One region of the Paenibacillus sp. J5 genome, then DNA from elsewhere that is predicted to be linked to it. Evidence: riboswitches for the same ligand, from Rfam matches in the RefSeq annotation. Region 1 holds a riboswitch; the other holds the start of a gene.

What was found. A riboswitch is a leader RNA that binds a small molecule or an ion and turns the genes downstream of it on or off. The one in region 1 is predicted to bind FMN.
Region 2: another riboswitch for FMN. It lies ahead of ribD (bifunctional diaminohydroxyphosphoribosylaminopyrimidine deaminase/5-amino-6-(5-phosphoribosylamino)uracil reductase RibD); the one in region 1 lies ahead of ACY1JZ_RS13250 (DMT family transporter).

The regions. Positions count from the first base shown of each region.
Region 1 is NZ_JBUEDD010000006.1:189,228-204,040, reverse strand. Features, by position in the region: gene ACY1JZ_RS13270 (CobW family GTP-binding protein) at 1-1,140, opposite strand, end outside; gene ACY1JZ_RS13265 (ATP-binding protein) at 1,310-2,980, opposite strand; gene ACY1JZ_RS13260 (CheR family methyltransferase) at 3,005-3,844, opposite strand; gene ACY1JZ_RS13255 (response regulator) at 3,837-7,553, opposite strand; gene ACY1JZ_RS13250 (DMT family transporter) at 7,842-8,798, opposite strand; FMN riboswitch at 9,159-9,303, opposite strand; gene glgA (glycogen synthase GlgA) at 9,465-10,916, opposite strand; gene ACY1JZ_RS13240 (ABC transporter substrate-binding protein) at 11,156-12,133, shown strand; gene ACY1JZ_RS13235 (helix-turn-helix domain-containing protein) at 12,215-13,840, shown strand; gene ACY1JZ_RS13230 (ABC transporter ATP-binding protein) at 14,247-14,813, opposite strand, start outside.
Region 2 is NZ_JBUEDD010000010.1:2,741-17,553, reverse strand. Features, by position in the region: gene ACY1JZ_RS18195 (aspartyl-phosphate phosphatase Spo0E family protein) at 146-313, shown strand; gene ACY1JZ_RS18190 (D-alanyl-D-alanine carboxypeptidase family protein) at 764-1,939, shown strand; gene spoIIAA (anti-sigma F factor antagonist) at 2,055-2,408, shown strand; gene spoIIAB (anti-sigma F factor) at 2,405-2,851, shown strand; gene sigF (RNA polymerase sporulation sigma factor SigF) at 2,872-3,627, shown strand; gene ACY1JZ_RS18170 (stage V sporulation protein AA) at 3,823-4,470, shown strand; gene ACY1JZ_RS18165 (stage V sporulation protein AB) at 4,463-4,894, shown strand; gene ACY1JZ_RS18160 (spore germination protein) at 4,928-6,724, shown strand; gene lysA (diaminopimelate decarboxylase) at 6,839-8,170, shown strand; gene ACY1JZ_RS18150 (peptidylprolyl isomerase) at 8,544-8,975, shown strand; gene ACY1JZ_RS18145 (polysaccharide deacetylase family protein) at 9,097-9,897, shown strand; FMN riboswitch at 9,999-10,168, shown strand; gene ribD (bifunctional diaminohydroxyphosphoribosylaminopyrimidine deaminase/5-amino-6-(5-phosphoribosylamino)uracil reductase RibD) at 10,300-11,403, shown strand; gene ribE (riboflavin synthase) at 11,447-12,115, shown strand; gene ACY1JZ_RS18130 (bifunctional 3,4-dihydroxy-2-butanone-4-phosphate synthase/GTP cyclohydrolase II) at 12,268-13,500, shown strand; gene ribH (6,7-dimethyl-8-ribityllumazine synthase) at 13,592-14,062, shown strand; gene ACY1JZ_RS18120 (segregation and condensation protein A) at 14,084-14,813, shown strand, end outside.

The DNA.
Region 1 (14,813 bases):
TATAAACACGGCAACATCATTCACCTTCCCTTGCGGGTTGATGCGCAGGAAATCCGTCTCTCGGTATGCATATTGAAACATGAAGCGACTGGATGTCTCGGCGAAGGTCACGACCCCCTTGGCACGGTAAATATCATCCGGGAGCTGCTTCAGGAATGCCTCGAACAGCTCTCCGTCCACAGGAGCGGACAAATAATAGGTGACAGCCATCACATGCTCATGGCTCTGATGTGCATGGCTCGCGTGCGAATGGGAGCCATGAGCAGGCTTCTCGTGCCCATACCGCTCCTGCGCATAGTGATCCGTCGCTTCGTCATCCCCGGCCGATGGAACGTTATGATGTTCTCCCTTGCCAAGCGCTCCCTGCTCGGCCTGGCCGCCATAGCCCGCCTCCCCATGATGGTCATGGGCACAGCCGTGACCGCAGCTCTCATGCTGCTGTGGATGATGGCTCGTCCGACCATGACGGCTGTTCTCAGACTCCCCGTCTCGATCACCCTGCTGACCACTCCTGTATTCGACGCCAGACTCCCCGAGCAGGCTGGCCGGATCAACGACAGTCCGCACGGCAACATGCAGCGCCGCCTTCGCGTTCCACTCTCTGACTAGCTGCTGCGCCTCCACCAGTTGCTCCGGCTCAAGCAGATCCGCCTTGTTAATGAGAAGCTGTGTTGCGCAGCGAATCTGCTCCTTCATCAGCTTGAAGGTCGCTCCCTTGCTGTCGCGGCTACGGCGAAGCAGCTCTGGACCATCAACCACGGTAATGATCGTCCGCAGATCCACCTCGGTGAACAGCGCCGCCTCTGTCACGCCATCGATAATCTCCAGCGGATTAGCCGCTCCTGTCGATTCAATCAAGAGCACATCCGGCTGATGCTCGGCAATCAATTGTTGAATCTCCACGCCGAGATCGCCGCGGATGCTGCAACAGATGCAGCCGCCGAGCATCTCGCTCATCGGCACCTGACGGTCAACCAGCACACCGTCCAGATTAATGTCTCCCAGTTCATTCATCACCACCGCAACCTTGCTGTCCATCGCTTGATAATAGTCGATAAGACGAGCGAGCAGCGTCGTCTTGCCGCTGCCCAAAAATCCAGTCAACAAATGAATCGGAATGGGACCCTTTGGCAATGTCATCTTGTCTTCAACCTCCAGCCTGTTTCTTCGGATTATATCGTAATCATTACGGTAGTGACAAGACACCGCTGAGCGGCACACTGTGGTAACGGCCAATCACCGTCGCGTATGCGATGCAACGGGAAGTACCCTACATGCCGAGCAGCGGGGTACCCTCGCTCTCCTGCCGCTACGACTCCTCCAGCATCGCAGTGAAGGCGCGTGTATATTCATATTCCCCCGTCAGCTCCGCTCCTGCGGCATCATAACGCTTGACCTGGAGCGTACAGATGAAGGCCGCGCCTTGCTGCCAGGTCGGATCGACCCGAATCGTGCCCCCCATCAGCTCGATCAGGTTTTTGCAGATCGCGAGCCCAAGACCTGTCCCGCCAAACCTGCGGGTCATGGACGAGTCGAGCTGTGAGAAAGGCTTGAACAGCAGCGGGATTTTGTCCTGCGGAATGCCAACCCCGGTATCCTTGACAGCGATCTCGATCAGCAGCGAATGCGGGCAAGCCTGCAGCAAGCGCGCCTGTACCAGAACCTCGCCTTCTGGGGTGAACTTGACCGCATTGCCGACCAGATTAATCAGCACCTGGCGGAGCTTCGTTGCATCGCCTACCACAACCTCCGGCAAGCCATCCTCCAGCACATAACTCATCGTCAGATGCTCGCCCTTGGACTTCGCCTTGAACAGATCGAACGTCTCGCTGAAGCAGGCCTCCAGTTGGAAGGGCACCTCCTCCAGCTCCATCTTGCCCGACTCGATCTTGGAATAATCCAGAATATCATTGATGACCAGCAGCAAGGCATCCCCACTCTTGCGAATAATATGAGCGTACTCCCGCTGCTCCTCCGTCAGCTCCGTCTCCAGCAGCAGCGTCGTCATCCCGAGCACACCGTTCATCGGCGTCCGAATCTCATGGCTCACCATCGCCAGGAAATCCGTCTTGGCCTGTGCCGCAATCTCCGCCCGCTCCTTCGCCTGGACCAATTCCTCCTCGAACCGTTTGCGCTCCGTAATATCGATAATCGTACAGGCAAAGATGGGCTCATTGTCCACAAGCGCCTTGCCGATCTGAATTTCGGCCTCGAAGGTGCTGCCATCCTTGCGCCGCGGAGCAACCTGAATGAATGCACCGGTATGAGCTGTCAGTTGCCCTGCGCCACTCCCCTCTTCACAGTCGCCCGCCAGCACGGCAAGATCAGGGATCAGCTCAACCATCCACATGCCTACGGCCTCCTGCGGCGTATACTGAAACATCGGCTCCACAGCCGGGTTCACGGTCAGAATCAGGCCGTCCTGGTCGAACGTGACCATCGTATGAATCGATGTCTCGCCCACCACCCGCGCCTGTGCCTGCGTCTTGCTCAGCTTGCTTGCCGTAATGCGCAGCTCCTGATTGATTCGCTCCAGCTCCTTCGTCTTCTGATGCAGCAGCTCCGTCTGCAACTGCAGCCGCTTGTTGCTGATGTAGATGCTGACGAAGCCGTCAATCTTGGAGCGCAAGATTTGCGGCACGAACGGCTTGAGCATGTAATCGATCGCCCCGACCGAATAGCCGGTATAGAAATGCTCCGACTCCTTGCTCGTCGCGGAGATGAAGATGATCGGAATTTCCTTCGTCTTCTCCCGCGCCTTGATCAGTCGGGCTGTCTCGAAGCCGTCCATACCTGGCATCTGCACATCCATTACAATAACCGCATAGTCATCCTTCAGCAGGCGGCGAAGAGCCTCCTCACCTGAGAAACATTTCACCAGATTATAGCTTCGGTCGCCCAGCACCGCCTCGATCGCCAGGAGATTGTCCGGGTTGTCATCCACTAACAAAATGTTAATCGGTTGCTCCGTAGCATACACTCACTCTTCACCTGCCCTCATCCTCTATCTGAACTTCCGGTACAGCCGGTTGTGCATATCCAGCTCGTCGTAATCGGCGGCATGCTGCGTAAAATTAATTGTTTCCTTCGTGCCCAATACCAGCACACCAAAGGTGCTCAAGCTGTCATACAACAGATGATGCACATGATCCTGCAACTGCTGGTTGAAGTAGATCATTACATTTCTGCACAAAATAACATGAAATTCGTTAAATGAACTGTCTGTCACCAGATTATGCTGGGCAAAGACGATGTTTTTCTTCAAGTCGGCATTAAAAATAACCGAATCATATCTCGCCGTATAGTATTGCGAAAAGTCAGCCCTGCCTCCGGCCTCCATGTAGTTGCGCGTGTACAGACGCATCCGCTCCAGCGGGAAGACGCCCGTCTTGGCCCGCTCCAGAATATCCCCGTTCGCATCGGTGGCATAGATGCGGGTTTTATCATACAGCCCCTCCTCCTGCAGCAGGATCGCCATCGAGTACACCTCCTCGCCGCTGGAGCAGCCGGCATGCCAGATGCGGATGAACGGATAGGTTCGCAGCAGCGGTACCACCTTTCTGCGGAACGCCAGAAACATCTCGGGATCGCGGAACATCTCTGTCACATGGATGGTCAGATCCGCCAGCAGTCGATCCATGAATGCCCGATCATGCAGCACCCTCTCTAACAGGGATGTAATCGTCGGAAGCTGCTCAGCGTTCACTCTGTGCCAGATGCGGCGGCGTATGGAGGAGAAGGCATAGTTGCGGAAATCATAGCCGTACATCCGATACACGGCATCAAGGAGCAGCTCGATCTCGATCCGTTCCCGCTCGCCTATCTCATGCTGTTGCTTATTGATATAACCACACCCTCATCAGAGACAGTAGCTGCTCCGTATTTACCGGCTTGGCAATATAATCCGATGCGCCGGCCTCAATGCATTTATCCCTGTCATCCTTCATTGCCTTGGAGGTGACTGCGATAATCGGGAGCCGTTCGAATTGCGGTCTCATCCGAATCTCGCGCATCGCCTCGTAGCCGTCCATCTCCGGCATCATAATATCCATCAGCACCAGATCAATATCCGGTTGCCGCTCAAGCTGCTCTAATGCCTCCTTGCCGTTCTCCGCATAGACAATATTCATCTTGTACCCCTCCAGCACACTGGAGAGCGCAAACACATTGCGAATATCGTCATCGGCAATCAAGATGGTTTTATCCTCAAAGATGGATTCCATATTGTGAAGCTTGCGCAGCATCTTGCGCTTGTCCTCGGGCAGATCAGCCTCCACCCGATGCAGGAACAGCGTCGTCTCGTCCAGCAGCCGCTCGGGGGACTTGACATCCTTGATAATGATAGTGCCGGCATATTTTTTGAGCTGCAGCTCCTGCTTCTTATCCAGCTCACGGCCGGTATAGATAATAATCGGCAGCTCCCGCAGCCGCTCATGGCCGCGAATCGCATCAAGCAGTTGGAAGCCGGAGATGTCCGGCAGCCCCAGATCCAGCACCATGCAGTCGAATTGCTGCTCCTTGAGCTGCGCAAGCGCCTCCCCTCCAGTGGACACTGCACGGATCAGCACATCATCATGCCCGATCAGCTCCATAATGCTGCGGCGCTGCGCCTCATCGTCCTCCACCAGCAAGAGCCGCTTCAGATCACGCTCCAGAAACGCCTCGATCTGGTTGAACACCTGCTCCAGACTATACTTGTCCGCTGGCTTCTTCACATAAGCGAGCGCGCCCATGGACAGCCCTTGCTGAATATTGTCGGCTACCGAGATCACATGAACAGGAATATGCCGCGTCTGCGCATGATGCTTCAGCTGGTGAAGCACCGCCCAGCCGTCCAGCACAGGTAGCTGTATATCGAGCAATATCGCATCTGGTGTATACAGCCGCGCATACGACAGTCCCTTGTCGCCTTGCAGCGCGACGATCGCCTTGAAGCCGCGGGAACGGGCAATGTCGAGCAGCACCTTGGCGAAGTTGACATCGTCCTCGATGATCAGCACCACCTTATCGGATGGCTGGAGCTGCTCCAGATCGTCTTCGATACACGAATCAGCCCTCTTGTCCGGCTCCTCCTTGTCGTTCCATTCGGCTACGCGACCTGCCGCAGCCTCTGCGGCTGCGTGCAACGGCAGAGGCTGCGGCAGAGGCTGCGGCAAAGGCGTATGCTCGTGCCGCCACTGGGCAAGGTTCCTCTCCGAGCCCGCCTCCTCCTGAGGGATATGCGCCTCCGGTATATAGAGCGTGAAGGTGCTGCCTTTCCCTTCCTCACTGCTCAGCGCGATGACTCCGCCCAGCAGCGAGGCCAGCTCCTGGCTGATCGCCAGGCCCAGGCCGGTGCCGCCATAGATGCGGCTCGTCGTTCCATCCGCCTGCTGGAACGCCTCGAAGATCAATTGCTGCTTGTCAGCCGGTATGCCAATACCAGTATCCGTCACCTCGAACGCCACCAGCCTGCCTCTTCCCGCAAGCAGTGGCTGCTCCTGCGGCTGCGCGCGGCGAATACGGAATATCACCTTTCCATGTGACGTGAACTTGAACGCATTGGAGAGCAGATTCTTGAATACCTGCTTCAGCCTGTGGCTGTCGGTATAGATTTCGGTCGGAAGATTATCATCCAAGACCGTCTCCAGAGCAATTCCCCGCTGACTGCTGACGGGCATGAAGCTGCGTCGAACGTACTGCTCCAGCTTGTCTAGCGGCACACTTTCGATCACGACCTCCATCTTGCCCGCACTAATCTTGGACAGATCTAGAATCTCATCGATCAGCTTGAGCAGATCGCTGCCGGATGAATGAATCGTAGCCGCGAACTCCACCTGCTTCCTCGTCAGATTGCCCTCCTGATTATCCATCAGCATCTGCGACAGAATCAGCAAGCTGTTAAGCGGCGTGCGCAGCTCATGGGACATGTTGGTCAGAAACTCCGTCTTGTATTTGGACGACAGGGCTAACTGCACGGCCTGCTGCTCCAGCGCTGCCTTCGTCCGCTCCAACTGTTCATTTACCAGCTTCGCCTGCCTCATCTCGCGCTCCAGCAGATGCGTCTTCTGCAGCAGCTCCTCATTCGTCTGCTCCAGCTCCTCCTGCTGCATCTGCAGCAGCTCCTCCGACTTCTTGAGCTGCTTCGTCTGCTCCTCCAATCGTTCGTTCGAGCTGCGCAGCTCCTCCTGCTGGGAGATCAGCTCCTCAGACTGTGCCTGCAGCTCTTCCGATTGCGCCTGTGATTCTCGCAGCAATTCCCCGATACGGATACGGTCGAACAGATTGTTGAACAGCACGCCCAGATTGCCGGACACCTCGCGCAGCAGTCTGCGCTGCAAGTCCGTGAAGGGCGTCATCGAGGCCAGCTCAATGACGGCTACGGTGCGATCATTATACAGAATGGGATACAGCAGCAGATGGGACGGCGCACTGCTGCCCAAGCCAGAATGCACCCTTACATAGTCATCCGGCACCTGGGACAGCTTGAGCGGCCGCTTCTCCAGCGCGCACTGGCCAACCAGTCCCTGTCCAAATACGAATAGCTTCTCGAAGGCCGACTCATCCTCAAAGGCAAAAGCGCCCTCCAGCTTGAAAAACTGCTGTTCCCCATACCCCTGGCGCACATACAAGGCACCATAAGCAGCATCTACCATTGTAGCGATTGTATTAATAAAGGCATGACTAGCCGCTTCAATCGTTGTATCGGCCTGCAGCGTCGTAACCACCGCGGCGAGATTGGACTGAATCCAGGATTCCTCCTCGACCCGCTTGTTGTATAGCTGCTCCTTGCTGCTCTTCTCCTCTATATCATCTGCCAGCTTATTGAACACCTGCGACACCTCGCCGAATTCATCCTTGCGGGAAATTCGCACGCGCGCGTGGGCATCCAATGTGCCACGGGCGAAGCCTCGGATAATAGCTGCCAGACTGTCCAGCCCCTGGCTAAGATGGCGGACATTCCACATCATAGCCGCTGCACTGAGCACCAGGCCAATCAGAGCTGTCAGCCACATGAGCTGTGAAGTGCGCTCGTTATCCTCCAGCGCCTGCTCGAACGCCTCACTCATGCCCCGTTTCTGGTAGCTTGCCAGCTCGTTGGTGCGGTATAGCAGCTCATTTTGGGCATCCAGCCCCTCGTTCATCAGCAGGTCGACCGCAGCTCTGATCTCACCCTTGCCGGACAGTTGGAGAGCCGACTGGATAAAAGCTCTATATTCATCCTGTGCCTGCTCCATCTCCGAGAATATCTTCGTCTCCAGTTGTCCCCCCTCTGTGAGCTCCAACTGGTCGTATACGTCTGCTGCCTGGCTCCAGGCCGTGCGGATTGGCTCCATCTGTGCCGCCTTCGCCTCGTCTGTCGGACTCAGCAGCATATTCGTAAGACTCTTGGAAACCTCATTGACTTGGGTACGATACTCATAGGCCAGCAGCAGCTTCTGGTATCTGGCATTGTACAGCAGATTCAGCTCCTTGCTCTGATCACGGGTGTTGACGATGCCCATGCCAGCGAGCAGCCCCACGACTGCAATTAGAAATATGGAGCCAATCATCATCTTCGTCTTCATCTTCATGTCGTACACATCACCTTGATTTCCTCCAGTCGTATACTGCGCACTGCCGAGCCATACATACAAATATAGACAAGCCTATAGTGAGCAGCTTGCCTTGCAAGGTATGAAAGTCTATGAATGGCGGGACAGCCCTGTTGCTGCCGACCATGCCTGTCATTAACCGTATACGGGGGCGATGAAACACGTGGCGGGAATTATTTTGGAGCTAAGCGGTAACGGCTCTGCCGTCTTGGGCGGGCTATGCCTCCAAAAAAACGGCACAGGCTCTCGCCCGTGCCGTCTATCCATTCAAGCTGCCGCCAGAGGCTGCGCGTTGCGCTCTTGCTGGCGGGATATAATCAGCAGCGTCGCCCAGATCATCAGGAAGCCCGCAACCTGTGTCACCGTGACCACCTGCTGGAAGGCGATCCAGTTGATCATCACGCCCACCATCGGAAAGCTCAACTCCGCCAGCGTGGCATAAGAAGCCTTGATCGCGCTCAGCCCCTTGTAGTAGAGCAGCAGACTAAGCAGTCCTGGCAGCAGCGCCTGCAGCAGCAGGTTGAGGCCGACCAGCGCCAGCGCCCCCGACTCTCCCGGCAGTGTCCATACCTGGCGCTCTCCGATCACCAGCGCCAGCAGCAACGGCAGCGCCAGTATGAATCGCAGCGAGGTGACGGTCTCATAGTTGACAGCACCCAGCAGGTAGCGCCCCATAACCGTTGACCCGCCCCACAGCAACGCGGCGCCAATAGACATCAGACTGCCTATTTGAATAATATCGTTCAGATTGGTGAACGGCAGCTTGAAGCCGAAGGTCAACAGATATGTGCCAACGATAGCTACGATAAACAATGTCCCGAACGACTTCGGCAGACTCTCCTTGAGCAGCCATCTCGCCATCAGGATCGCGAAGAGCGGCTGCAGCTTCTGCAGCAGCAGAACCGCGTTCAGATCCCCTGTCTCCAGACCCTTGGTGAACATAATTGTCGCCAGTGCAGAGCCTCCCCATGAGATGAACAGCAGCGCGCCCAGATGGCGCAGCCGCAGCTTGCGCAGCTCCCGGCGGTGCTTCCACATGACCGGCGCCATGAACAGCACCAGGATGATGTGCTCCAACAGCGCAATCTGTGTGGAGGTCAAGGAATCGAGCAGGATAATGCGGAACAGCGGGTCGACGCCCCATAGCGCCGCCCCCAGCACGACAAACCAAAAGGCAGGCTTGACGGCTTGATTTTTGAATAGGCTTGTGGACAAATGACTCATGGCTGAATGCTCCTTCACGCATCCAACCTTCAGGGAACGCATGGCGAATTATGGAGTTGCATGCGAAAAGCCCCGCCTCGCGACTAATCAGCGAAACGGGGCCAGCCAAATAAACATACGACAGAAGTAGCTATATCGGACTTCACCGAATACAACCACGCTGCATGGTTTCATAGAGCGACAGCTAGCCGACTCACGTTTCCCAAGCGTAGAAGGGTGTCGCCATTCTTGACGGACTAAGCCTTGTATCGCATAGACATAGAAGACCTGTATACATGTGCACGTATACGCTCTTAGATGTGAACGGAAGCCGACGCTGTGCCGCATGAAGCCTGCAACAGAGTCTGCGCATATGATATTGGCGATCTTCTCCCATCCGGACTATACCGTCGGCCTTGGATTCACACCAAGTCAGTCCCCTTGCCGTTGTCGGCTTAGAGAGTCGCGGGCTTCGCTTGTTCAGCTTCACCGCCGGTCAGGAATTGCACCTGCCCCGAAGATCAGTATGCTACATAGTATTATTAGACAATGCCAGATGAACCTTATGACCTCATCGTGCGGATGAGACAGATACTTACATTAAAAAAGTAAGTGGCGTTGTTATTTTCTAATCATAAATTCATCGCAGGCAATTGTCAATAGGTTGTGCTAAAGATAGCAATAAAATCATATAAGTTTTGTCGGATTAGCAATCACTTGCTCATACAGGGCCATATATTCTTGAGCCGAACGGTTCCAGCTATAGTCTCCGCTCATCGCATTACGCACCAGTTGCTCCCATTGGTCGGGCTGCTCGTAGATTCGCAGCGCACGGCGAATCGTATGCATCATATCATGGGCATTATAATGGGTAAATGAGAAGCCGTTCCCTTCTCCGGTATATTCGTTATAGGCGTGCACCGTGTCACTCAAGCCCCCTGTCTCGCGCACGATCGGGATACTTCCATATCGCATGGCGATCATCTGGCTCAGGCCGCATGGCTCGAAGCGCGACGGCATAAGGAACAGGTCGGAGGATGCATAGATGCGCCGGGCCAGCCCCTCGTCAAAGCGTATCTGTGCCGACAGCCGCTGTGGATAGCGCCAGGCCAGGTGACGGAACATATCCTGGTATACGGCATCCCCGGTTCCCAGCACCACGAGTTGGAAGCTGTCCTGCTCCAGCAGCTCGCCCAGCACATGCTCCACCAGATCCAGCCCCTTCTGAGCAGTCAGCCGTCCGACCATCCCGATCATCGGCACCCTCCGGTTCTGCTCCAGACCCAGCTCCCGCTGGAGCTCCATCTTGTTCTGCCGTTTCGTATTCAGGCTGGATCGGTATCGGTAGGCAAGCGCCGCGTCAGTCGCCGGATTATAGCTCTGCTGGTCGATGCCATTCACGATGCCGCTTAACCGATCGCCCAGCCAGCGCAGGCAGCCATCCAGCCCTTCCCCGAAATAATCGGTCTGAATCTCTTGTGCATAGGTTCTGCTAACCGTCGTTACATGCTCGGCATACTGGATGCCACCTTTCATGAAGCTGACACCGCCCTTGTATTCCACCCCTTCGGATCGAAAGTAGGAATCATCCAGCTCCAGCAGCTCGCCCAGTATCCGATGGGAGAATACGCCCTGATATTGCAAATTGTGAATTGTGAATACATTTTTGATCGAGTGGTAGAAAGGATCATGCCGGTAGTGCTTGTGGAGCAGCGGGGCGACCATGCCTGTATGCCAGTCATGGCTGTGGATGATGTCCGGCTGGAAGCCGATATGAGGCAAGATGTGCAGCACAGCACGATTAAAGAAGGCAAACCGTTCCTCATCATCACCGTGCCCATATATGCCATCGCGTGCGCCGAAGAAATACTCGTTGTCGATAAAATAGGTCGGCACGCCCTCCTCCTCAGTCATGAAAATACCGCAGTAGCAGGCTCTCCATCCCATCGGAACCTCTATATGCGTGATGAACTGCATCCTTTGCACCTGTTCCTGGGCAATGGTCTTGTACTTAGGCAACACAACGCGGGCATCCACTCCGTTTTTGCGGAGTGCCTTGGGCAGCGCCCCGATTACATCGGCCAATCCCCCTGTTTTGACAAAAGGGCTGCCCTCAGCAGCAGCAAACAATAGCTTCATGTTGCGTCCCCTCCTCCACTCTCTTGATACATGCCTAATAGGACATTCTACATGGCCATGTCATTTTCCTTCACGTGGACCCCGTCTTCTGCGCCGTACACACAGTGTTATATGAATTGGGGGCAGGCCTCTGTCCACATATGACAAGAACAGGGCAAGATATGTCATGTACGTCATCTGCATTTCTCACTATAATTGATAATGATTATCAATTATGCGTACAAAGGGGATCTTTTGCTATGAACATTCATCGCCTCAAACTCTGCCTGCTTATCGGGCTGCTCTGCCTGACCGCTATCCTGTCCGCCTGCGGCAAAGAGGAGACAGCGCCTAACCCTGCTCATCCTAGTGAACCGGAGAAGGTTGACGCCACACAGACCTTCACCGATGCACTAGGACGCAATGTGGATATTCCACGACAGCCGCAACGGATTGTGACCACGCAATATTTGCCGGAAATGATCGCTGTCGGCGTCAAGCCGATCGGTGCGGTATCCCACCTGCTGAACAATTACAAGTCGCTCGCGGATCGGATTGATGGCATTGAGGATGTCGGGGCAGCCAATGACCCCAACCTGGAGAAGCTCCTCCAACTGAAGCCGGATCTGATTATTGCCGCCGAATGGAATGAAGCACAGTTGGATCAGTTGAGCAAGATTGCCCCGACGGTGGTCATCAAGTGGGAAGGCCGTGACGCCTTTCAGCATTTCCGTGATGTCGCAGGTCTGCTCGGGAAAAAGCAGGAAGCGGAGAATTGGATCAGCGCTTATGAAGCCAAAAGCGTCGATGTGCGCGCCACGCTTGCGAAGCATGTGCGCCCCGATGAAACGTTCGGTGTTGTAGTGATCGGCGGGTACGAAAAAGGACAACTGAGAATTTACGGCGACCTGAACGTAGGCTATACTTTGTATCAAACCCTTCAGTTTAAGATGACGGATGCGGTGAAGCGTGAGTGGGATAAGGGCGGCCATGAGCTTGGCATGAGTGTCTCACTGGAGACACTGCCCGAATATGCCTCAGCCGATCGACTGTTCGTCGTGAAGTTCGACAATGATCCTGAGTTTCTGCAACAGGTAGAAGACAGCAGCCTATGGCACAAACTGCCTGCTGTGCAGAACAATAACATCTACACGGTAGACTCTAAGCTATGGTTTTCCTATGATATCTTATCCTTTGAAGCACAACTGGACGATGCGCTCAGATTGCTGAGCCAATAATTCGCTGTGCTAAGCATTCAGACATGCGGGGGGGGAACATCGATGATAATGCCCCTATATATATGGGCCGGATCGCGCCAAATGAATATCAACGCGCACAGCGCTGCCGCGCTCGTTAGAAGCGATCGGCCGTCGCTACTGCTGCCTGCCGAAGGCGAAGGGGAGGCGCAAGGGCTGCGCTGTAGCTGGGTGCTGAAGCCCGGCAATTGCCTCCTCCTGCCTCGCGGCGAAGCTCTGCAGCTCCACTCTGTGTCGGGGCGTCCGCTCATGCTGCACCTGATCGAATTCGAGCCCATCGCTCTCCCCGAGCTGCTCTCGACAAGCGTGTCTCCGCCGAGCACGCAGCCCCCGAGCGTGTCGGAAGCGGGCGCATCGTCAGCGCGTGTGCCTACTCCAGGCGTCCCCCCGCTGTCGCTGGATCAGCCCGCCCTGCTGCAGCCGGCTCCCTACGCCCGGTGCCGTGAGCTTGCTGAGCGTCTCTCCTCCCCCATCGATGCGTCTGATGCCGTGCAATGCTACGGCCAACACGCTGCCTTTCAGGAGCTTATCTATCGGATGATGCAGGCGGCACGCTTGCCTACAGGCGGCAGAGCACAGCACGCCATGCAGGCTGTCGAACTAACCGTGCAGTCGATACATGAGACATTGCCGCTCGCTTTTACACTGGAACAACTGGCCGGCAAGGCTGGCCTGTCCGTCCGCCACTATTCACGCCTGTTCCGGCAGTTGACCGGGCAAAGTCCCATCGATTACATGATCGGACAGCGCATCAAGCAGGCCGCGCATCTGCTGGAGGAGCCGGGAATGTCCGTTCAGGCAGCAGCGGGCAAGGTGGGCTTCAGCGACTCCTTCCAGTTCAGTCGCAGCTTCAAGGCGCACACAGGCATCTCGCCTCGTCTGTATATGAAGATCAGGAAGCAGCGGACACGGGTGGTGTCGATGCAATTTTTAGGTGAAATATTGACCCTGGGCATCAAGCCGATCGGCGCTCCCAGTCAACTGCTGGATTGCGGTTATTTCCGAGGCCATGTCGAGAATATCGCGGAGATCGGCGAATCGGTAGTGACCCCTTATCTTCACAAGCTGGCAGAGCTGAAGCCGGATGTCATCATTACCTTCAACGGCCACCATTACGCAGAGTATGCACGTATTGCGCCAACACTCGATATTGCGTGGACGATGCCGTTCTTTGACCGCTTCGCCCTGATCGCGGATATGGCAGGCCGCACCCAAGCTGCAAGGGCGTGGAGCGAGCAATATCAGCGGAGACTGCATGAGACGCGAGAGCAGTTGCGCTCGCGCATCTCCGCCAGCCAGTCTGTATCGTTCTTCTGGCTGCGCGGCCTGCCATCAACCTTCCAGGTATACTACGACATGGGAGTGCTGTACCGCGACATGGGCTTGCGTGCCCCGGCGGCTGTAGAAGCTATGCAGCGCGAATCGGGGCATCCATTCAAGGCGGATATACCGCTGCATGAGATGCCGCTATATGCTGGCGACCACATGTTTGTTGTCGTCTCCCCGGATACAGAGTCTAAGGCGCAGTTCCGCGCCTTGACTGCCAGTCCGCTATGGCAGGGGTTAGATGCGGTGCGAAGGGGCTGCGTCTATCCATTAAACCTGGATTGGCTGCGGGAAGACCCCATCTCCATGATGGGCCAGCTCCAAGACCTGGCGCATATCGTAGCCGGGCGCCGTATGCCCTAGCCACAGTGCCTCGCGCGCTGCATGACGGCGGCGGCCGAACCACATGCCTGCTCCCGACTTTCCTGGACACGATATGGGCTTGCACGCCCCAACAACTGTAGCAGCCATACCGCAGCACAACCAGGAGCATCGGCAAGGGCTGTTCTGCAAGGCGGCAAGCAACCGCCTTCTGTTCAACTCGGATGCTGCGGCATTGCCTGTGTACAGCGGTTGACCTAATGCCGGAGCTGACCCCAATTTAACTAAAGCTAAAACCCCAAGAATGTTAGTACAGCATTCTTAGGGTTTTAGCTTTGTAATCACCCGGCTAAACTACTTACTTTTCGGATAGCCCCTTGGATTAATCTGATATTAATTTCATAATAATAATCAAATATCCATATTTTACCTAATGGGAATTAGATCGTTATATGCCTACGGGAACAATATACAGACCTAGCTCCTGATCCTGCTTCACCACGACATGAACGCCGTAGATCGACTTCATCGTCTCCTCGGTCACAACCTCCTGCGGCGTACCGCGTCCCATAATCTCGCCCTGCTTCATTACAATAATATGGTCGCTGTAGCGGATCGCCTGATTAATATCATGGAGCACCATGACGATGGTCAAGCCGTGGCTGATATTCAGGTCGCGGATCAGCTCCAGCAGCTCAATCTGGTAATACATGTCCAGATAGGTCGTCGGCTCATCGAGAAAAAGAATCGGCGTGCGCTGTGCCAGCGACATCGCGATCCATACACGCTGACGTTCTCCCCCCGATAGCTGGTCGATCGGCTTCGTCCGTTTGTCCAGCAGCTTGGTGCGCGACAGCGCCCATTCAACAGCTTGCTCATCCTCCTCCTTGTTCTGCGACAGGATACCGCGATGCGGCATTCTGCCATAGCTCACCAGCCTCTCGACCGTAATATCCGCGGGAGCGTCGTTATGCTGATGAACAACCGCCAGCTTCTTCGCCAACTCCTTCGGCTT
Region 2 (14,813 bases), on a different contig from region 1:
GCTTGAAAAAAGCTTGATGTAGTGAAATGAAAAAGTTGAAAAATTTGTTACAAAAATGTAAAATTTGGATTCGACCCATTGTGACAACATTTGTATCGCGGTCGTCGTATACTGTCCATGACAAACCTTTAATGGAGTGACAAAAATGGACAAGTTGGGTACGGCGCAGCTTGAGAAGCTGCGTGGTCAGATGGTGGCTACCGCCACACGTAAGCAGTCGCTGCTGCATCGGGAGGTGTTGCTGCTAAGTGAAATGCTGGACCAGGTTATTATCAAAGCGCAAAAGGAAAAATGCGCCAGCCGCAAAACGTAGTCCCGAGCATGTATAATCAGCTCGGACAATCGTCGGTCTGGTGTTTTAGATACCTTGCAGGCCAGTTATCACCCGCTTGGGTATGGTTGCAGCAGGGCAGCTTGGCTGGATGGCGTTGGGGATCGCAATCCACCATGCGGCTATGCATGTCCCAAACCTCTGCACAGCACGCCGCAAGCTCGCTTCATAGCCATGAAGTGACAAGATACCTATGGGAATCACCTATCGAATGAGAATGCTGTCTTTTGCAAAAAGCGACCATGTTTCGCGGCAAAAGACAGCGACCGCCACTCATTTCGAAAGGTGATTTTTTTTATATTTTGTAGAAATGGAATAGATTTCATATAAGCGGTCGACACTGTAGAGGAGAATCTAGCTTGGAGTGTCAAGCTGCGCACAGGAAGCGCAAAGTCTTGACTATTCAGGCACCGGATACAGGAGGAGACCGCAATGAAGAAAACATATTGGTATAAAGTGATGATGCTAGGTTTGGCTGCCTTGCTGCTGTTCCCAGCAGCGGTTATGGCCGAGGAGGCGGTGCCTAGTGAGACCCCGGATCTGGCGCCATCTGCCCGTTCGGCCATATTGCTCGATGCGGACAGTGGAACGGTAATTTATGAGAAGAACAGCCATGACCGACTCCCGCCAGCGAGCATTACGAAGGTGATGACGATGCTGCTCATCATGGAAGCGATCGATTCGGAGCAGATTAAATGGACGGACAAGGTCGTTACGAGTGAATATGCCGCATCCATGGGCGGCTCGCAGATTTTTCTGGAGCCGGGCGAGGAGATGACGGTAGAGGAGCTGCTCAAGGGAATCGCGATGGCTTCAGGCAATGATGCTTCGGTGGCGATGGCCGAAAAAATCGCCGGTACAGAGGAAGCCTTCGTCAAACGGATGAACGAGCGGGCACAAGAGCTGGGACTGAAAAATACCCACTTTGTCAACTGCAACGGGCTGCCAGCAGAGAACCATTATTCCTCCGCTTATGATATTGCCATCATGTCCAGAGAGCTGCTCAAGCATCAGGAGATTACCCAATATACCGGACAGTATCAGGACTACCTGCGCAAAGATTCGGAGAAGCCATTCTGGCTGGTCAATACGAACAAGCTGGTTCGCTTCTATAGTGGGGCGGATGGGCTGAAGACTGGATATACCAGTGAAGCAAAGTTTTGCCTGACTGCAACTGCAGTGCGTGATTCGTTGCGCGTAGTGGGTGTCGTCATGGGGGAACCGAATACTAAGACTCGCAATGCCGAGGTAGGCAAGATGTTCGATTATTCATTTGCCCAATATATGAACCATCCGATCTTCAAGGCTGGCGACCAGTTGGGAAGCGTGGCTGTGGAGAAGGGCGAAACAAACGAGCTGCCGATTGCGGCAAAGCATCCATACAGTGTATTGCTTAAAAAGGGAAGCGCGACAGATAACATCCGGCATGAGTTGACCATCAACAGCCCGCTTAAGGCACCGCTAGCGGCAGGTCAAGTCATCGGCAAGCTGACAGTGTATCAAGGGGATAAGGTGCTTGCGCAATTCGATGTTGAGTCGCCGGGCAATGTAGCCAAGGCAAGCTGGTGGACGCTGATCAAGCGCACCGCGGCACAGTTGTTCTCCTAGAGCGTAGCGCTTTTTGTCAGCTTCTAGCGGGCTTCTTCTAGTTTTGTCGTGAGGCAGGAATGGTATAGCCGCATGTAGAACACTCTGATCTAACAACGGAAGGAGTGAACAGATTATGAGTCTTCAGGTTGAGCTGGAGCATTACCGCAATGTGCTGATTGTCCGCTTGCGGGGGGAGCTCGATCACCATACGGCGGATACGGTGAAGCTAAAAATGGAGGAAGCCATTCTCCGCGGAAGCAGTGATCATGTCATTCTTAGTTTGAAGGAGCTCGTCTTCATGGACAGCTCGGGTCTGGGAGTCATCCTGGGTCGCTACAAGCTGCTCAAAAGCCGAGGCGGTAAAATGGTCGTATGCGATGTGAATGCCAGCGTATACCGCCTGCTTGAGCTGTCTGGACTGTTCAAGATCCTGACAATTCATGATGACGAGCGGATGGCGCTCTCAAGTCTGGAGGTCGTATCATGAGTGGAACGAACTTTATGACGCTGTCGTTCTCCAGCAGATCGGAGAATGAAGCTTTTGCACGGGTAGCAGTTGCTGCTTTTATCTCTCAACTGGACCCTACCATTGAGGAGTTGAATGATCTGAAGACCGTCGTTTCAGAAGCCGTAACCAATTCGATAATTCATGGCTATGATAGCGATCCGGAAGGCATTGTGACGATCGAGGCGTCTATTGACGGGGATACTGTGTCCATTACGGTAATAGACAAGGGAAATGGAATCGAGGATCTGGAGTTAGCCAGACAGCCGCTCTACACCTCGAAGCCGGAGCTGGAGCGCTCAGGCATGGGCTTTACGATTATGGAAAACTTTATGGACCGATTTGAAGTGACCAGCTCGCAGGAGCATGGGACGCGCATTTCGATGATGAAGCGAATCGAATCAAAAAAAGCGCTCTACAATTAGGCGTGTAGGGGTGGAGCCTCATGGAAGTCGATATGAAGCAAGCATCGCAAACCTATCTGAACGATACGGAAGTGAAACGGCTTATTCTGCTCAGCCAGTCTGGTGATACGATAGCCAGGGATACCCTCGTCCAATGCAATATCCGTCTGGTCTGGTCTGTGGTTCAGCGGTTTATGAACCGCGGCTATGATCCAGAGGATCTGTTCCAGATTGGTTGCATCGGCTTGCTCAAATCGGTCGATAAATTTGACCTCTCCTATGATGTCAAGTTTTCAACCTATGCGGTGCCGATGATTATCGGGGAGATTCAGCGATTTCTAAGGGATGATGGGACACTCAAGGTAAGCCGCTCATTGAAGGAGCTGGCGAACAAGGTTCGAAAGACGAAGGATGAGCTCTCGAAGGTACATGGCAGGCAGCCGACGATCAAGGAGGTTGCTCAGCAGCTCGGCATCTCGCCGGAGGATGTCGTCTTTGCCCAGGAAGCGAACAAGCCGCCGACCTCGATTCATGAGACTGTGTTCGAGAATGATGGCGATCCCATCACGCTGATGGATCAAATCTCGGATGATTCACAGGAAAAATGGTTTGACAAGCTCGCGTTGAACGAAGCGATCGGCACCTTGTCCGAACGCGAACGGCTTATCGTCTATCTGCGATATTACCGTGACCAGACACAATCAGAGGTGGCCTCGCGGCTAGGCATCTCCCAGGTACAGGTGTCACGGCTGGAAAAGAAAATATTGCAATGCATTAAAGATCAGATCGCACAGTAAAGGCCTCAAGTTGCGCCTTGTCAAGGAGACAGTGGAAGAAACAAAACTTCTACTGTCTCCAGTGATAGGAGCATATAGGCCGCCACTGTGCGGTCTTTTTTCAGTTTTTACCTGTATGTCCGTGGAGTAGAGGCAGCAGCGGATTCTCATAATAAGACAGACAATCCAACATCCGTAGCAAAGGAATGGTGCGTGATGGAAGCTGTGGGGAGCTCAACCTTATATTTGCGTCTGCGCAAGCGGATTACGATACGGCCAGGAGAAGCGGTCACCTTGGGACAAGCAGCACGGCTGCTGCTGCATACTCCGTTGGCTCAAACGCTTGGCAAGCTGGAGCTGTATCGGCATCGTCCTGAGGACGGCAATCGGTATGTCATTGATATTCTGCATATTATTCAGACGATTCGAGAGGCTTATCCTGAACTGACGATTGAGCCTTATGGCGACCCGCAGGTGTTGGTCATGATCAGTCCCAAGCCGCAGAAGCCTCGAAAGGTTGTACTTATCTTTGCTTGGCTGCTGTTGTTTTTTGGCGCAGGGCTGGCGATTATGAATTTTCATGCGGATGTCAGCATGAAGGAGGTGCACCAGCGCATATCAGAGCTGGTAACGGGGAAACGTCAGGAGCACCCGCTCTGGTTTCAAATCCCTTATTCGCTCGGCATTGGCCTTGGGATGGTACTGTTCTTCAATCACCTGTTCCGCAAACGTCTGAATGATGAGCCGAATCCGCTGGAGCTGGAGATGTATATGTATCAGGAAAACGTCAATACGTATGTAATCGCAGAGGAGATGGGCAAAAAACAGCGCAACGAAAAGCAACAGCGGCAGGCCGATGATTGAGCTGCTGCTGGGGATGTTTGTTGCACTGCTGGGGCTGGGAGGCGGGCTTGCCGTCGGTAGCGGCATGGTAGCTCTGCTGGTCGTGTTCGATCTGATCCCGAGATTGGCTCAACTGGCCAACGCCTATCAGAAGTCCGTCTGGTTCGAATCTGCGCTGGTCGCCGGTTCGGTCTACTGGTCGCTGGCAGACTTTCTCGACTGGAGCCTCCGATTGCCGCTTCACGCACTGCCTCTGGCGGGAATGGGGCTGCTGGACGGCATATTTATCGGGATGCTCGCTGCGGCGCTGACTGAAGTCATGAATGTATTGCCGATTCTGGCCAAACGGCTGCAATTGGGTACGTTCATTCAGGCGCTCGTCATGTCGATGGTGCTCGGCAAGGTGCTGGGCTCGCTGTTTGATTGGCTCGTGTATCAATGGTAACGATTCAAAGTCCAGGCGAGGAGAGTGGAGCAGTTGAGAGAGTGGAATACAGGCAATAATGACGGTGGACATACCCCTCCTCATGGACAGCCGGGCGCTATGCCAGCCCATGAGAGAGATCGCATGGTCCAACCCGATGCGGCGGAAGCACACAACAGCCAGGAAGGAGAGGGGGCGAAGGCAACGGAAGGGAACCGTCAACGGAGCAGGGAGCAGAGCAGCCAGCCCGTATGGGCAGTCGATGCCTCTTGGCCAGGTGCGCTTCAGGACGGTCAGCAGCAGGATAGCGTGAATCAGAACCAGAGCGCCGGACAGCAACAAGGGGGCTCTCCCAAGCGTGGCGGGACGCAGGATGACCGACATGAGAAGCGTCAGCCTGTTCCGCATAAGCTGGATGATTTTCGGCAGTTGCTGGAGAAGAGCGTGGGGCTAGGCGACAGCTTCGACGTCGTAGCCAGAGAGATGACCTTCGGCAAGCGCAGAACGTCGCTGTTCTTCATGAACGGCTTTGTCAAGGATGTGGTGCTAACCGAGGTGCTAAAGCGGTTAACGTACTTGACTCCTGAGCAGGTCTCCTCCGATGCGCTGCATGCATTCTTTGAGCTGTACGTGCCGGCTGTTCAAGTAACGGCTGAGCATGATTTTGACAAGGTAGTGGATGCGGTGCTGGCAGGCAGCACTGCATTGTTCATCGAGGATGAAGGAACAGCGCTCATTATTGACGCCAAGCTATTCCCGGCCCGTTCGCCCGAGGAGCCTACGCTGGAGAGGGTCGTCAGAGGCAGCCGCGATGGCTTCGTCGAAACATTGATGGTCAATGTGACACTGGTGCGGCGCCGGCTGCGTGATCCGGGTCTGCGCTACGAGATTATGAAGATCGGAAGACGGACGCAGACGGATGTATGCATTGCCTATATTAACGACATCGCAAACCCGAAGCTGGTGGAGTCGATTAAGGGCAAGCTGGAAGATGTTGAACTGGATGGACTGCCGATGGCTGACAAGCAGTTGGAGGAGGCAACGGTGAAGCGGGGATGGAACCCCTATCCGCTCGTGCGTTACTCCGAGCGCCCTGATGTGGTCGCCTCGCATTTGCTGGAGGGGAATGTAGCGGTCTTTGTGGACACGACGCCCAGTGTGATGATCTTGCCGACAACCTTTTTTGACCTGGTGCAGCATGCAGAGGAAAACCGTCAGACCCCGTTTATTGGCACCTTTCTGCGCTGGGTGCGGTTTCTGGGTATTCTCGCCTCATTGTTTCTGCTGCCCCTATGGTTTTTGTATGTGCTCCAGCCGGAGCTTAAGCCGGCGGCGCTCGCCTTTATCGGCCCGAGCGAGCTTGGGCGGCTGCCGCTCGTGCTGCAGTTTGTGCTGGCAGAGCTGGGGGTGGATCTGATGCGGATGGCATCGGTGCATACACCGACTCCGCTGGCGACTGCGATGTCGCTGATTGCCGCGATTTTAATTGGCGATGTAGCCGTCAAGACGGGGCTGTTCATTAATGAGGTCATCCTATATATGGCTGTAGCAGCCATCGGGATGTTCGCGACACCTAGCTATGAGCTTGGCCTGGCGAACCGAATTGTGCGACTGCTGCTCATCATTGCAGTTGCCGTGCTCCATGTTCCCGGCTTCATGCTCGTATCCACGCTGGCGTTCATCGTGCTGGTCATGGAGCGTTCCTATAACCGTCCATACATGTGGCCGCTCATTCCATTTGATGCCAGGGCCTTGTGGAGCATCTTGCTGCGTGTGCCGGTTTTGCATAATCGCACACGTCCCAACCTGCTGCAGCCTCAGCAGCTTAACAAGATGCCTCCCAAAAAATAGTCGCAAAAGTGCAAATGTTCTTCAAGATAATCTATTTCTCATCCGTGTACTTTTCCGTTATACTGGTTACTAGGATTAAACCAGGCTGACATGGAAAAATGGAGGGAACAATATATGTACTTACATGGAACGAGCAAAATTAATGAACAGGGCCATCTCGAAATCGGCGGCAATGATGTAACGAAGCTGGCTGCCGAATTCGGAACGCCCCTTTATATTGTCGACGAGGCGCTCGTGCGTCAACGCGCCCGCGAATATGTGGAGGCATTCAAGGCCTCGGGCCTGAAGTTCCAGGTAGCCTATGCGAGCAAGGCCTTCTGTGTGATGGCGATGTGCGCGCTGGCAGAGGAAGAAGGCATGTCGCTTGACGTTGTATCCGATGGTGAACTGCATACAGCGCTCCAGGCTGGTTTCCCAGTGGAACGCATCCACTTCCATGGCAACAACAAAACCGTTGACGAAATCAATATGGCGCTGGATGCCAATATCGGCTGCTTCGTAGTCGATAACTTCATCGAGCTGGATCTGCTCAATGAGCTTGCTGGAGCGAAGGGCAAGCGCGTGAAGATTCTGCTCCGCATTACGCCAGGGGTAGAGGCGCATACGCATGACTATATTTCTACAGGCCAGCAGGATTCCAAATTCGGCTTTGATCTGGGCAATGGTTCGGCATATCGCGCCATTCAAGAAGGGCTGAAGCTGAATCATCTGGAAATTCTCGGCGTTCATTCGCATATTGGCTCCCAGATTTTTGAAGTAGAGGGCTTCCGTATGGCTGTCGATAAAGTAACAGCCTTTGCGGTGCAGGTGCGCGATGAGCTGGGCTTGACCTTCCAGGTGGTGAATCTGGGCGGCGGCTTCGGCATCCGTTACACCGATGAAGATAAGCCGCTTCCGCTGGGCGAATACGTGAAGGCGATCACGGATGCCATCATCTCCAACTTTACCCACGCGAGCTATCCGCTGCCGGAGATTTGGGTGGAGCCGGGCCGCAGCATCGTCGGCGATGCTGGCACAACGCTCTATACAGTAGGCACCAGCAAGGATATTCCAGGCATCCGCAAATATATCGCTGTGGACGGCGGCATGACCGACAACCCGCGTCCGGCGCTGTATGAATCCAAGTACGATGCCATCCTGGCGAACCGCGCCAATGAGCCTGTATCCGAGACCGTATCTGTCGCAGGCAAATGCTGCGAGAGTGGTGATATGCTGATCTGGGATCTGGAGCTGCCCGCTGTCCATAAGGACGACCTGCTGGCTGTATTCTGTACTGGCGCATACAACTATGCCATGGCTAGCAACTACAACCGTATTCGCAGGCCAGCCGTTGTCTTCGTGAAGGATGGACAGGCTGATCTGGTAGTGAAACGCGAATCGTTCGAGAACATTGTAGGCAATGACTTGATCCCTAGTCGTCTCAAAAAAGCTTCTGTGGGCAACTAAGCAAATAAACCACTAGCCTAGCTCAGCCGTTATGCGGCGGCAGCATGAAGACAGCCTCCCGGCAATGAATGCCGGGGGGCTATCTGTTTAAGTATCTGTTTAAGCTAAGCAGCCAGGTTCCTGTTGTAGGGGAGCAGATCGGATTAGCAGCTCATGCAGCAATCGGCCCTGACTTGCGATCGTGGGGGCGAGCTAGACTAGCCGTACTGTGAGGTGTCCTCATTGGGAGCAAAGCAGGCATGACGTTCATCGTATCTTTGATAGGGCTGCCAAGCGCTGCGTGATGCACTGGAACAGCTTGGCTTATTGAGGCAGATTGTAGTATGATGATAGGGTTACATAAGCAAATTCAATATAAGGAGTGAACGTTCATATGGCAAAGCAAGCAAAAATTACCTTGGCAAATGGCGGCGAGGTGCTGATTGACCTGTTCGATCAGGATGCGCCGAATACGGTTGCCAATTTCGAGAAGCTGGCAAATGAGGGCTTCTACAATGGTCTGGTATTTCACCGTGTAATTCCAGGCTTCGTCGCTCAAGGCGGTTGCCCGCAAGGAACGGGAACAGGTGGCCCAGGCTACCAGATCAACTGCGAGATCAACCCGAACAAGCATGAGCGTGGCACGCTGGCTATGGCGCATGCGGGTCGCAATACCGGTGGCAGCCAATTCTACATCTGCTACCAGCCACAGCCGCATCTGGACGGCCAGCATACTGTATTTGGCAAAGTGACGAAGGGCATGGAGTTCGTCGATGCTTTCCAAGGCCGTGACAAGATGGAGAAGGTTGAGATCATCGAGAACTAAAGGACAAGCCTCCGCTCTAGGAGTGAGGAGGAAGAACCGGCGGGCAGGAGTCTCCATACAAGAGAGCCTGTCCGTTTTGCTAAGCCCAAAATGTATGCGATTACAGAAGGAGCTGAATGAAATGGGTAAAATCATGCTGTGCTTCCCGCAAGGCAGATATAAGGCGCTGACGATGAGCTATGACGATGGTGTTTTCGCGGACAGAAGATTGGTTGCGTTATTCAATCAGCATGGCATAAAGGGAACGTTCCATCTGAATAGCGGCTTGTTCGGGAGCAGCGGCAGGCTAACTGGCGAGGAAGCGGCAGCCTTGTATGAGGGTCATGAGATTTCGGCACATACCTTGACGCATCCGACGATCGCGCGCTGTCCGAAGGAGCTGCTGGTACACGAGATTATGGAGGATCGCAAAAGACTTGAGCGATTGGCGGGCTACACGGTGCGCGGCATGAGCTATCCGAACGGCTCCTACACGACGCAGATCAAGAAGCTGCTCCCAGGGCTGGGAATCGAATACGCGCGCGTGGTGCAGACAACTGGCGGCTTCGACATGCCGGATGACTGGCATGAATGGCGGCCGACCTGCCATCACAATGACCGACTGCTGGATCGGCTGCAGACCTTCCTTGAACTGGATCGGCCGCAATATTTGTTCCTCATGAACGTATGGGGGCACAGCTATGAATTTGACGGGGATCACAACTGGGAGCTGATCGAATCATTCTGCGAGCAAGCTGGCGGTGTTGAATCGATCTGGTACGCGACGAACATCGAGCTGGTGGATTACATGAAATCATTTGATGCTCTGAAATTCTCCGCTGCTCTGGATGTCGTATATAACCCCTCGGCTGCGAGCGTCTGGCTCAGCGTCGATGGAGCAATCGTAGAGGCAAAGGGCGGGTGTCAGACAAGGCTCTGCTAGAAGTGTGGCGTGTGCACGCTTAAACGTTGCCTTGCCAGGATCGGTGCAAGCTTGCAATTATCGAGCCTTGGTGATATGATTCGGGTGAATCATATAAGTCTAGTTCCTTTCGGGGTAGGGTGAAATTCCCAACCGGCGGTGATCGTCCCTCGCATGGTGTTTAGTGAGGAGGCGTCAGTCCGTGACCCGTCTGCCATATAAGCTTGGCGGCAGCGGTGGACCTGGTGTAATTCCGGGACCGACAGTATAGTCTGGATGGGAGAAGGGAGACGATGGCGTATCAAGTTTGTGCTGTGCATTTTTGTATTTTTTACAAATACAGGAGCAGGCTTATTTGATTATGCTTTCTCTACATTCATCCCTCCGAAGGCGCTGAGACGCTGACGGAGGTTTTTTGCGTTGATGGACACATTAAATGATGCGTATTACATGAAGCTGGCTCTTGAACTGGCTGCGAACATGAAGGGACAGACGGGGGTAAATCCAGTTGTCGGCTGTGTAGTGGTGAAGGGCGGCCGCATTGTCGGGCTGGGCGCCCATCTGCGGCAGGGAGAAGGCCATGCCGAGGTGCATGCTCTCCAGATGGCAGGCAGCCAGTCGCAAGGCGCGACGGTCTATGTCACCTTGGAGCCGTGCAGCCATCACGGTCTGACGCCGCCATGCTGTGAACGCATTATCGAGGCACAAGCAGCTCGGGTGGTGGTTGCTATGACCGATCCGAACCCGCAGGTGTCTGGTCGAGGGATTACCCGGCTCCGCGAGCACGGCATTCTCGTCGAGACCGGGGTGATGGAGGCAGAGGCGCAGACGTTGAATGAAGTCTTCGTCAAGTATATCAGCACCGGCCGACCCTTCGTGACACTCAAGACGGCGAGTACACTCGATGGCAAGATCGCCTCCAGGACAGGCGATAGCCGGTGGGTAAGCGGCCCGCAGGCTAGAGAGCTGACGCATACACTGCGTCATCAGCATGCTGGCATCCTGATCGGCGTGTCGACAGCGCTGGCAGACGATCCACAGTTAACGACTCGCCTGCCGGTCCAGGGATTGCATCCCGTGAGGGTAGTTGCCGATTCCAGATTGCGTCTGCCGCCAAGTGCGCGGATGCTTCACGACGGTCTGGCAGACACGGTGGTACTGACAACGGAGCTCGCATCGACTGAGCGGGCACAGGCATTGGAGGCGCAGGGCGCGAAGGTGCTTCGCTGCGGCTCTGGCCCGTCAGTAGATCTTAGCTTGGCGATGCGGAGGCTGGCGGAGGCTGGAATCAGCTCCATCCTGCTGGAGGGTGGCGGCCGTCTGAATGGAGCGATGCTGGCTGCTGGGCTGATCGATAAGCTGGTCATGTTCTTCGCTCCCAAGATTATCGGGGGGCTGCAGGCGCCTGCCAGCTTCCAATTTGACGGGGCGGAGCGGATGGCCGATGCGGTGCGGATCGATCGCATGCAGGTGGAGCAGATCGGCGATGACGTGTGCATAACCGGCTATCCGGTCTACAAGGCCTAACTTTTGGAATGTCTATCTTCAGTAGAAGAGAGGAGGAAAGCCGATGTTTACCGGCTTGATCGAGGAAATCGGCACGATGCGGAGCATTCGACAGAAGGGGGAAGCCCTGATGCTGGCTGTGGAAGCATCGAAGGTGCTGGAGGGAGTGAGGCTTGGAGACAGTATTGCAGTCAACGGGGTTTGTCTGACGGTTACGGCGTATGACAGCCGCAGCTTCACCGTTGATGTTGTGCCGCAGACGTACAGGCACACGAACCTCCGCCAGCTACAAGTTGGCGACCCCGTTAATCTGGAGCGAGCGATGCAGGCTGGGGGGCGATTCGGAGGCCACATAGTTCAAGGGCATGTCGATGGCTGCGGCGTGATCGTCTCCCGCAGGGCGGAGGGCAATGCGGTGATCTTCCACATCGAGCCGCAGCAGGAGCGTCTGCTCCGCCATATTATCCCCCAAGGCTCCGTAACGCTCGATGGCATCAGCCTGACGGTAGCGGTGGCAGGAGCTCACAGCTTTCAGGTGTCCATTATCCCGCACACGCTGGAGGCGACAGCACTCCAGTGGAAGCAGGCGGGCGATACGATTAATATCGAGACGGACATTATCGGCAAGTATGTCGAGCATCTGCTGAGTAGAGGACATCAGGGCCAGCAAGCACAAGGTCACAGGACTGACAGGCTAACGACCGACTTTTTGGCTGAACATGGTTTTTTGTGACACGCTGACCCCATGAATTGCACGCTTGCAGCATCTTGCAGCCACTGACCGCCATGGCAGTGTCTTGGTGGTTGATCCAGCCGTGCAATGAGAGTGAGGCAGTCGGAATAGAAGGTCAAGAGCAATTTTCATCTTAAAGGAGGCTTGAGGATATGGAGAACGATATACGATTTGATTCGATAGAAGAGGCAATCCAGGATTTGATGGCCGGTAAGGCAATCATCGTGGTCGATGATGAGGATCGGGAAAATGAGGGCGATCTGATTGCTTTGGCGGATCGGATTGAACCGAGCATCATTAATTTTATGATTACAGAAGCGCGCGGACTCGTCTGTGTGCCGATTACGAAGGAGCGGGCAGAGCAGCTCGATCTGCCTCCGATGGTTGCGCATAACACCGATTATCACGGCACTGCCTTCACTGTCTCGGTAGACCATGTCTCAACCACGACCGGTATTTCTGCTCATGAGCGGGCCATGACGGTACAGGCGCTGATTGACCCGAGCTCGCGCCCGTCCGATTATCGCCGGCCAGGGCATATATTCCCGCTGATCGCCAAGGAGGGCGGCGTGCTGCGGCGTGCGGGCCATACGGAAGCGGCTGTTGATCTGGCAAGGCTGTGTGATTCTGTGCCGGCCGCGGTCATCTGCGAGGTGATCAATGAGGATGGAACGATGTCACGCTTGCCTGATCTTATGCGCTTCAAGGAAAAGCATCATCTGCGGCTCATTACGATCAAGGAGCTGATTCGCTATCGCAACGCGAAGGAGAAGCTGGTGCAGCGGGCTGTGGATGTCCGTCTCCCGACCGACTATGGTACCTTTCGTGCAGTAGCCTATACGAATGATCTGGACACCAAGGAGCACGTGGCGCTGGTTAAGGGAGTGATCGAGGCGGACGACAACGAGCCAGTACTGGTGCGCGTGCATTCCGAATGCCTGACCGGAGATGTGTTTCATTCGCATCGTTGCGACTGTGGCCCGCAACTGGAGGCAGCGCTGCGTCAGATCAGTGAGGCAGGGCGTGGAGTGCTGCTCTATATGCGTCAGGAGGGTCGGGGCATCGGGCTTATCAATAAATTGAGAGCCTATGAGCTACAGGAGCAGGGAATGGATACAGTGGAAGCGAATATTAAACTTGGGTTCGCTCCCGACCTGCGGGAATATGGCATCGGCGCCCAGATTCTTAAGGATCTTGGTGTACGCAAGCTGCGGCTGCTGACCAATAACCCGCGCAAAATAACCGGGCTTGAAGGGTATGGAATGGAAGTTGTCGAGCGCATTCCGTTGCAGATGGAGGAGAATGAAGACAACTCCGGTTATCTGCATACGAAGCAGGAAAAGCTCGGCCATATGCTCCGGTTCGATAGGAATGAGCAGGCTTAGTCGTAAATAACTGATGGCCGGGCGGTCGCACGGCTCACAATGCACAAGGAATTGCGTCAATATATCAATTGCCTGGGGAGGCTCATACAATATGACGAAAATTTATGAAGGACATTTGGTGTCCAAAGGGTTAAAATATGGTATTGTAGCAGGAAGGTTCAATGAATTCATTACTGGCAAGCTCGTATCCGGTGCGCTCGATTGTCTGAAGCGCCACGGCGTGGAGGATGCCGAGATTGAGCTGGCCTGGGTTCCAGGAGCATTTGAGATTCCGCTGATCGCGCAGAAGATGGCGGAGAGCGGCAAATATGATGCGGTCATTACGCTGGGCGCGGTCATCCGTGGTTCAACGCCGCATTTTGATTATGTATGCAATGAAGCTGCCAAGGGGGTAGCGGCGGTCAGCCTGAAGACAGGCGTTCCCACCATATTCGGCGTGCTGACGACCGATTCGATCGAGCAGGCTGTTGAGCGGGCAGGCACGAAGGCGGGGAACAAGGGCTGGGAGGCGGCTGCTACAGCCATTGAGATGGCTAATTTAACGCAAGCTTTACAGGGCTAGCAAGGCAGGAGGGCAAATGTTGTGACGGTGCTTTATAAGCTGGAGGCCTTTGAAGGTCCGCTTGATCTGCTGCTTCATCTGATCGATAAGGCGGAGATTGACATCCATGAGGTGTCGATCAGTGAAATTACAGATCAATACATGGACTACTTGAGTGCGATGCAGGAGCTGGAGCTTGAGGTGACGAGCGAATTTCTGGTGATGGCGGCTACACTGCTCTCGATTAAGAGTCGGCAGCTTCTGCCGAAGCCGCCGGTTGAGCCAGAGGAGTTCGAGGAGTGGGCGGATGACGGGTATGATCCGCAGCAGGAGCTGATCCAAAAGCTCGTTGAGTATCGTAAGTTCAAGCAAATATCTGAGCAACTGCGGGAACGGGAGCATGAACGGAGCCTGGTCTATACGAAGGAACCGGAGGATCTGTCTTCGTTCATGCCCACGGCTCCAGTCAATCCAGTCAAAGGCCTGCAGGTTGCCGATCTGATCGCAGCCTTCCAGAAGGCGCTGAAGCGCGCGGCGCGCAGATCGCTCGTTGCGACTGTCCGCAGGGACGAGGTGTCGGTCAAGGATCGGATTCGTGACATTATGGATCTGCTCCGCGATCATGAGACAGTTCGCTTCTCCAGGCTGCTGCGCCCGGAGATGGAGCGGCATGAGATTGTCGTCACCTTCCTGGCTATATTGGAGCTGATGAAAATGAAGCAGGTCACCTGTTTTCAGCATCAGCTATTTGATGACATTGTGATTAACTGGA